DNA from 2 places in the Acidovorax sp. 107 genome. Region 1 is predicted to be linked to the other one. Evidence: riboswitches for the same ligand, from Rfam matches in the RefSeq annotation. Region 1 holds a riboswitch; the other holds the start of a gene.
What was found. A riboswitch is a leader RNA that binds a small molecule or an ion and turns the genes downstream of it on or off. The one in region 1 is predicted to bind glycine.
Positions count from the first base shown of each region.

Region 2: linked by a shared signal. The riboswitch ahead of gcvT (glycine cleavage system aminomethyltransferase GcvT) and the one ahead of C8C99_RS12585 (D-amino acid dehydrogenase) in region 1 are both predicted to bind glycine.

Region 1 is NZ_QBTZ01000001.1:2,688,907-2,693,130, forward strand. Features, by position in the region: gene C8C99_RS12570 (YXWGXW repeat-containing protein) at 1-310, shown strand, start outside; gene C8C99_RS12575 (YXWGXW repeat-containing protein) at 506-949, shown strand; gene C8C99_RS12580 (2-keto-4-pentenoate hydratase) at 992-1,774, opposite strand; glycine riboswitch at 2,005-2,116, shown strand; gene C8C99_RS12585 (D-amino acid dehydrogenase) at 2,212-3,531, shown strand; gene C8C99_RS12590 (cytochrome c) at 3,585-3,923, opposite strand; gene C8C99_RS12595 (sulfite oxidase) at 3,925-4,224, opposite strand, start outside.
Region 2 is NZ_QBTZ01000001.1:2,114,794-2,119,017, reverse strand. Features, by position in the region: gene gcvP (aminomethyl-transferring glycine dehydrogenase) at 1-1,639, opposite strand, end outside; gene gcvH (glycine cleavage system protein GcvH) at 1,754-2,128, opposite strand; gene gcvT (glycine cleavage system aminomethyltransferase GcvT) at 2,209-3,351, opposite strand; glycine riboswitch at 3,399-3,530, opposite strand; glycine riboswitch at 3,544-3,649, opposite strand; gene C8C99_RS09955 (TRAP transporter large permease) at 3,655-4,224, opposite strand, start outside.

The DNA.
Region 1 (4,224 bases):
GTACCAGGCACCGCCCCCACCCCGCTACGAGGTGGCGCCCCACCCGCGCCGCGGCATGGTGTGGGTGCCCGGCCACTGGGAGTGGCGCGGCCACCGCCATGTGTGGATGCAGGGCTACTGGGTGAAGGCCCGCCCGGGCTATCACTACCGCGAGCCCCGCTGGGTCGAGAAAGGCGGCCGCTGGGACATGCAGGGCGGCGGCTGGGACCGCGATGGCGACGGTGTACCGAACCGCCACGACCGTGACCGCGACGGAGACGGCGTGCCCAACCGCTATGACCAGCGCCCGGACAACCCGTACCGCCGCTAAGCCCCCTCGGTCACCCCGCAGCGCAAAGCGGGGGCCTGCGGCCCGCACCACCCCCACCCGCGCAGACCCGCGGACAAATGCCCATGCGCCCATCGGCAACGATGGGCCCCAAAGGCGCAATACCCGGCCCCCTCTGGCTCCACCGGCACCCCCCTCTCGGCCTGAGCCAGGGCCCCTACCACCAGGAGTTTCACCATGACCACCACTTCCCTTTTTAGCCAGACCCTCACCGCCTCGGCACTCGCCCTGGCGGCCCTGCTGGGCACCACCGCCCCGGCACAGGCACAGGTTGCCACCCAGACCACCGTCATCGTGCAGCCGGGCGTCGTCATCCCGGCTCCGCCACCGCCCCGCCGCGAGGCCGTCCCGCACGCCCGCAGGGGCCAGGTGTGGGTGCCCGGGTACTGGGACTGGCGGGGCCACCGCCACGTATGGGTGCAAGGCCACTTTGAAAAAGTACGGCCCGGCTACCGCTACCGTGCCCCTCAGTGGGACCAGCGCGATGGTCGCTGGGAGCTGCACCGGGGTGGCTGGGACCGCGACGGCGATGGCATCGTCAACCGCAACGACCGGGACCGCGATGGCGACGGCGTGCCCAACCGCCGCGACCACCAGCCTGACAATCCGCGCCGCAACTGATCGACGCACCGCTGGCGAGGCAGGGCGCAAGGCCCTGCGCACTTAGCGCAGGTGCAACACCGCCCGCCCCAGGCCCGGAAAGTCTGCCACCACCTCGGAACCCGGCGCCACCAGCACCGTGCCTGTGCACGAGCCTGTGGTCACCCACTGCCCCGCACGCAGCCCCCCCAGGCTGCGTGCGCCTTCATTGGCCAGCCACACCAGCAGACGCACCGGGTCGCCTGCCGGGTTGCCCCAGGCGGCATGCTGCACGGCCGCCGACCCGTTCACGGACAGCGTCACTCCTTGCACCAGGGGCTGGACCGCTCCCACAGCGTCTGTGCCGGACCCCACGATCAGCGCCCCATGGCAGGCCTGGTCCGCCAGGCGGCTCCACTCGCCCTGCTGCGCCCAGGCGGCAAACCGCGTATCGCACACCTCGATGGCAGCACGCACCGACACCACGGCCGCCAGCACCTCGGCGGCGCTGTAGGGGGTGGCGCGGGCGGGCAGGTCGGCCCCCAGTTCGTAGACCAGTTCCGCCTCCACCCCCATCACGGCAAAACCAGATGCAGCCAGCAACACGGGCTCGCTCGCTGCAGCCACCCACACCGAATCGCGGGTGAGCGCGGCGCGTGCCGGTTGGGCCTGGGGCGATGCAGCCCCGACCTTCCAGCCAGCGATGGGCCCGCGTGCACGCACCACCGCGTCTTGCACGGCATAGGCCTCGGCGGCATCGCGCGGGCGCAGCCCTGCGGGGAAGTCCAGCGGGCGAGGCGTGCGCCCTTCCCGGGCCTGGGTGATGACGGCGGCGCTGGCGGCAGGGTCCAAAGCGGTGGGGGACATGGCAAAACTCTCCGTGGTGCAAGGGGTCGGCGGAATTATCGGCACCTTGCCCCATCGATCCCGCCCCGCTCCATCAGCAACGATTGCGCCCCATTAGCCGCCGCAGTTGATCCGGCGCACAGGCTTGCCCCATAGAATCGGCCTCGCAGGAGAGCACGGCAGCCACCGGCCGCCGCTGCACCGAAGGCGCAAACTCCCATACACGCTCAGGTCCCGTACTGCACCATTCATCAAAGCCGTCTGGAGAGCCGCCTCGCGCAACGCGAAGCGCACCGAAGGAGCAAGCCGCAGCCCGGGTGGGTAGCGGTGAATCTCTCAGGTACCAAGGACAGGGGGAGCGGCAGCTAGGGCATTCATGCGCCAGCTGCACGCTATTTAATTCATAGCTGCAAGCGCATATTGTTCTAGCGCCAGAGCCCAGAAAGGCTTTGAAAATCATGCGCGTGATCGTTTTGGGCGCCGGCTTGCTCGGCGTGACTTCGGCTTATTTCCTCTCTCAACTTGGCCACGAAGTGACCGTCATCGACCGCCAGGGCTCGCCCGGCGCCGAGACCAGCTTTGCCAACGGCGGCCAGATCTCGGTGAGCCACGCCGAGCCCTGGGCCAACCCCAGCGCACCGCTCAAGGTGCTGCAATGGCTGGGCAAGGAAGACGCCCCCCTGCTCTTCCGCCTGCGCGCCGACATGCGACAGTGGCTGTGGGGCCTGTCCTTCCTGCGCAACTGCACGCCCGCGCGCACGCGCCACAACATCGAGCAGATCGTGCGCCTGGGCACCTACAGCCGCGACACGCTGCAGCAGCTGCGCGCGGCCACCGGCATCCAATACGACCAGCGCACGCAAGGCATCCTGCACTTCTATACCAACCAAAAGGAATTTGACGGAGCCCTGGCCCCGGCCGAGCAGATGCGTGCGCTGGGCTGCGAGCGCCAGGTCATCAGCGCTGACGAGGCCGTGCGCATCGAGCCTGCGCTGGCCCACATCCGCCCGCAGCTGGCCGGTGCCACCTACACGGCAGAAGACGAATCCGGCGACGCCAACCAGTTCACGCGCGAGTTGGCCAAGCTGTGCGAAGCGGCGGGCGTGCAGTTCCGCATGGGCCACCACATCACCGCGCTGCGCGAGGCAGGTGGTCGCATCGACCATGTGGAAGTGACCAATGCCGAAGGCCGCTTCGAACGTGTGCGCGGCGATGCGTTTGTGCTGGCCATGGGCTCGTTCAGCCCGCTGCTGGCGCAGCCGCTGGGCATCCCGCTGCCCATCTACCCGGCCAAGGGCTACTCGGTGACCATGCCGGTGAAGGACGCGGCCAAGGCACACCAGGTGAGCCTGACGGACGATGAATTCAAGCTGGTGTTCTCGCGCTACACCAGCGAACGGGGCGGCGACCGCCTGCGCATCGCGGGCACGGCCGAGCTGAACGGCTATGACCGCCACCTGAACCAGGTGCGCTGCGAGGCCATCGTGCGGCGCGTGGAGCAGCTGTTCCCCGGCGCGGGCGACGCGACCCAGGCGCAGTTCTGGAGCGGCCTGCGCCCCGCCACACCCAGCAACGTGCCGCTGATCGGCAAGACGAAGGTGGGCAACCTGTTCCTCAACACCGGCCACGGCACGCTGGGCTGGACGCACGCCTGCGGCTCTGGCAAGGCGCTGGCCGACATCGTGAGCGGCCGCGTGCCCGAGGTGGACTTTGCGTTCCAGGGTTTGCAAGGACGTGCGGCGGGAGCGACGCTGGTGCCTTCGCGCACAGCTGCCTGAAGCATCGCGCGGTTGTAGCGAGGGAGCGCTGCAACCGACGCGAAAGCCTGCGCCTACTTGGCCGCGCCTGTGGCGTGCGCCACAAACTGCGCCACAGCTTGCATGTCCTTCTCGCTCATGCGCTCGGCATACGAGGGCATCGCGCCAATGCCCCCCTTGAGCGCGCGCAGCACACGGCCTGCGTCGGGCTTCAGCTCATCCAGCACCGGGCCCACCTGCCCCTCGGCGCCCGCCGCCTGCAGCGTGTGGCACACGGCGCAGGCGGGCTGGATCTTGGTAAACAGCTCCTTGCCGCGCGCCAGTTCGGCCGGGTCGGCGGCCCAGGCCGACGCACAGGCGCCAGCGGCCCACAACGCCGCTGCGACGCGGCGCGCTCGGTTGCACCCACCCATGTCAGGCCACGGAGACGGTGACGGCGTGGTCGCGCCAGCTGGCGTTGTTGTAGCCGCCCAGGTTTTCTTCGCGCTGCTCGGCCTGCACATTGCCTGCCGTGTCGGTGGCGCGGCTCGCCAGCACATGGGAGCCCGCCTCCAGGCGAATGGGCAGCGCAAACTGCCGCCAGGCAAACGGCCCCAGGTCGGGGCCGATGAGCTTGGCCGCCTGCCAGGTCTTGCCGCCATCGGCCGACACCTCCACACCCTTGATGGCGCGCGTGCCGCCAAAGGCCACGCCATGCACCAGCACCTGGCCGGG
Region 2 (4,224 bases), 570 kb from region 1:
GCTGGTCAGCGGGGGCGAACGGGTGCACGTTGGCAAACTCAGGCCAGGTGATGGGGATCATCTCGCTGGTGGCATTGAGCTTCATGGTGCAAGAGCCCAGCGGGATCATGCTGCGGTCCAGCGCCAGGTCCTTGTCGGACAGCTGGCGGATGTAGCGCAGCATGCCCGTTTCGGAATGGTGGGTGTTGAACACCGGGTGCGTGAGGTAGCTGCTCGCGCGGCGCAGTTCGGTGGGGATCAGCGGCTCCACGCCCTTTTCAAACGCGTCGAAGGTGGGGAGCGCCTGGCCGTCCTTGGCGAAGATTTTCCACAGCAGCTCGATGTCGGCGCGTGTGGTGGTCTCGTCCAGCGAGATGCACAGGTACTCTTCAAAGTAAATTCTCAGGTTGGCGCCCATCTGTACTGCGCGAGCAGCTATGGATTTGGTAGCGGCGCCGGTGTGCAGGCTGAGCGTGTCGAAGGTCGCCTGTTCGCGCACCGGGGCACCCAACTGCTTCAGGCCCTGGGCCAGGATGGCGGTGTAGGCGGCCACGCGTTGTGCAATGCGCTTAAGGCCTTCGGGGCCGTGGTAGACGGCGTACATGCTGGCGATCACGGCGGGCAATACCTGGGCCGTGCAGATGTTGGATGTGGCTTTTTCGCGGCGGATGTGCTGTTCGCGCGTTTGCAGGGCCAGGCGGTAGGCGGGCTTGCCATGCACGTCCACGCTCACGCCCACCAGGCGGCCAGGCATGGAGCGCTTGAATTCATCGCGGCAGGCCATGTAGGCAGCGTGGGGGCCACCTGCGCCCATGGGCATGCCAAAGCGCTGGGTGGTGCCCACCACGATGTCGGCACCTTGTTCGCCGGGCGGCGTGATGAGGGTGAGCGCCAGCAGGTCGGCAGCCACGATGAAGGCGGCTTGCTTGGCGTGGGCCTTTTCCACGTCGGCGCGCAGGTCGTCAATGCGGCCGCTGGTGGCGGGGTACTGGGCCAGCACGGCAAAGTAGTCGCCGTCCAGCAGGGTGTTCCATTCTTCGGCCGAATTGGCCAGGCGCACTTCCAGGCCCAGGGGCTTGGCGCGGGTCTGGATGACCTCAATGGTCTGCGGGTGGGCATCGCCCGCCACCACAAACACGTTGCTCTTGCTCTTAACCGAGCGCTTGGCCAGTGTCATCGCTTCGGCGGCGGCGGTGGCCTCGTCCAGCATGGAGGCGTTGGCGATCGGCATGCCGGTGAGGTCGCACACCATGGTCTGGAAGTTGACCAGGGCCTCCATGCGGCCTTGCGAAATCTCAGCCTGGTAGGGCGTGTAGGCGGTGTACCAGGCGGGGTTCTCCAGGATGTTGCGCAGGATGACGCCCGGTGTGTGCGTGCCGTAGTAGCCCTGGCCGATGAAGCTCTTGAGCAACTGGTTCTTGCCCGCGATGGCCTTGAGTTCTGCCAGTGCTGCCGCTTCGGTGAGCGGCGCTGGCAGGTCCATGCCCCGGCTGCGTGCGATGGAGCGCGGCACGATGGATTCGATGAGCGCACGGCGCGAGGCTTCGCCGATCACCGACAGCATGTGCGCTTCGTCGGCTGCGTCGATGCCGATGTGGCGGGGCAGGAATTCGGTGGCGTTTTCAAGCGCGCCAAGGGGGGTGGCGGATTGCATCAGCATGGGGCAGTCTCGTAGGTCGCAGCGGGTTGGGGGCAGTGCCGGGGAGGTGGCTCGCACCCGGCGGGGCGGCGGGCCGGGCATGGCCCGGCGCCATGCCCTGTAAGTCGGCAAGGATCAGGCGTTCTTGGCGAACTCGGTGTACGTGGCTTCGTCCAGCAGGGCGTCGAGCTGGCTCGCGTCGGCCAGCTTGACCTTGAAAAACCAGCCAGCGCCCAGCGGATCGCTGTTGGCCAGCGACGGGTCGGCACGCAGGGCTTCGTTCACTTCCACCACTTCGCCAGAGACGGGCATATACACATCGGCGGCGGCCTTCACGGACTCGACCACGCCAGCCACTTCGCCCTGGGCAAAGCTCTTGCCCACTTCGGGCAGGTCCACAAACACCACATCACCCAGCGCGTCCTGCGCGTGGACGGTGATGCCCACCACCGAGGCGTTGGCATCAGCGGCGTTGATCCACTCGTGGTCTTTGGAGAATTTGATCGTCATGGGAAGCTCCTCAAGCAAAGGAAAAAAGTAAAGGAATCTGCAATGTAAGCGGGCGCAGCTTCTGCGCTTCGCTGATGAAATCAGCCGCGGTAGTAATTGGCGGGCACAAAGGGCATGGCGCGCACTTCCATGGGCACCGGCTTGCCGCGCACGATGGCGTTGACACGGGTGCCGATGGCTGCAAAGTCGGGCGTGACGTAGCCCATGGCCACAGGTTCGTTCACCGTGGGGCCCAGCAGGCCACTGGTGACTTCGCCGATCTTTTGGCCGTCCGTGCTCTGCAGTTCGGTGTGCTCGCGCACCGGCACACGTTCCAGCGCGACCAGACCCACACGCTTGCGGGGCAGGCTGGCAGGGTTGTCAATCTGTGCGAGCACCTTGTCGGCGCCAGGGAAACCACCCGCACGCGTGCCGCCGGTGCGGCGCACTTTCTGAATAGCCCAGTTGAGCGCGGCTTCGGGGGGCGTGGTGGTGGTGTCGATGTCGTTGCCGTACAGGCACAGACCTGCTTCGAGGCGCAGCGAGTTGCGGGCGCCCAGGCCGATGGGCTTGACTTCAGGCTGGGCCAGCAGGGCGCGGGCCAGGGCGTCGGCCTGCACGGCGGGCACGGAGATTTCAAAGCCGTCTTCGCCGGTGTAGCCGCTGCGGGTCACAAAGCAGTCGCAGCCAGCAATGCTGAGAGCGCCACCGGTCATGAACACCAGCTTTTCGACGCCGGGCGCGAGGCGGGCGAGGGCGGTGACGGCCTGTGGGCCCTGCAGCGCGAGCAGGGCGTGGTCGGGCATGGGCACCACCTTGCAGCGTTGGCCGATGCGGGCCTGGATATGGGCAATGTCGCCCACTTTGCAGGAGCCGTTGACGATAACAAAAAGGGTGGGCTCGCCATCCACCACGCCCTGGTTGAAGAACATCAGGTCATCAATGACCGTGCCTTCGTCGGTCAAAAGCAGGCCGTAGCGCTGCTTGCCCACGGGCAGGTCGATCACATCCACGGGCATCAGGGTTTCAAACGCCGCCGCCGCATCGGCACCGATCAGCTTGAGCTGGCCCATGTGCGACACGTCAAACAGGCCGGCGGCAGTGCGGGTGTGCACATGCTCGGCCATCAGGCCAGCGGGGTATTGCACGGGCATGGAATAGCCTGCAAAAGGCACCATGCGAGCGCCCAGCTCGATGTGCAGGGCGTTCAGGGGCGTGGTGAGCAGGGGGGCGGTGGCTGACATGGCGGACTCCGGGCAAATGGGGGCCGCGACCACGGTGTGGTCACGGGATTTGCCCTGCTGTCCGCTTTACCTGAGAGATTCACCGCAGCGCCCTGGCTGGCCGTGCGGTTTGCTCCTTCGGTGGATGGCCTGCACACAGTTTCTTTTCTGTGGGGTCACCTCTCTCCAGCAAGGGAACGCCCGCATCGCTGCGGGCGGTTGCCAGTCCTTTTGCCTGAGCGTTCGGCTGCTGCCTGCGCCTTCGGCGGTGCCGCGCGCCTTGGGGACAAGACGGAGCACTCTCTCCTGACTGGGCGATTCTAACTACTTTGCGTAGACCAGATCCCGAAGTGCCAACGAGATCGATGGCACATAGGTGATGATCAGCAGGCACACCAGAATCACGCCGACGAACGGCAGCAAGTGCTTGATGATCCGATCCAGCGAGATTCTGGCCACCGTGCAGGCCGCGAACAGGTTCACCCCGAATGGTGGCGTGATCATGCCCAGCGCCAGGTTCACCACCATGATCAGCCCGAAGTGCACGGGGTCCACACCGAAATGCATGGCCACAGGCGCCAGAATGGGTGCCAGCACAATGATGGCCGCACTGGTCTCGATGAACATGCCGATCACGAACAGCGCCGCGTTCACGCCCAATAAGAAGAGGGCAGGGGACTGCAGTACCGCCTCCAGCCAGCGGCCGATGGCATCGGGCACGCCGGCGCGCGTGATGAGGAATGCAAACAAGCCGGCGTTGGCGATGATGAACATGATCACCGCCGATGAGATGGCAGATTTGCGCAGGATGGCGAACAGGTCCTTGAGCTTGATCTCGCGGTAGATGACGATGCCCACCACCAACGCGTAGAACACGGCGACGGCCGATGCCTC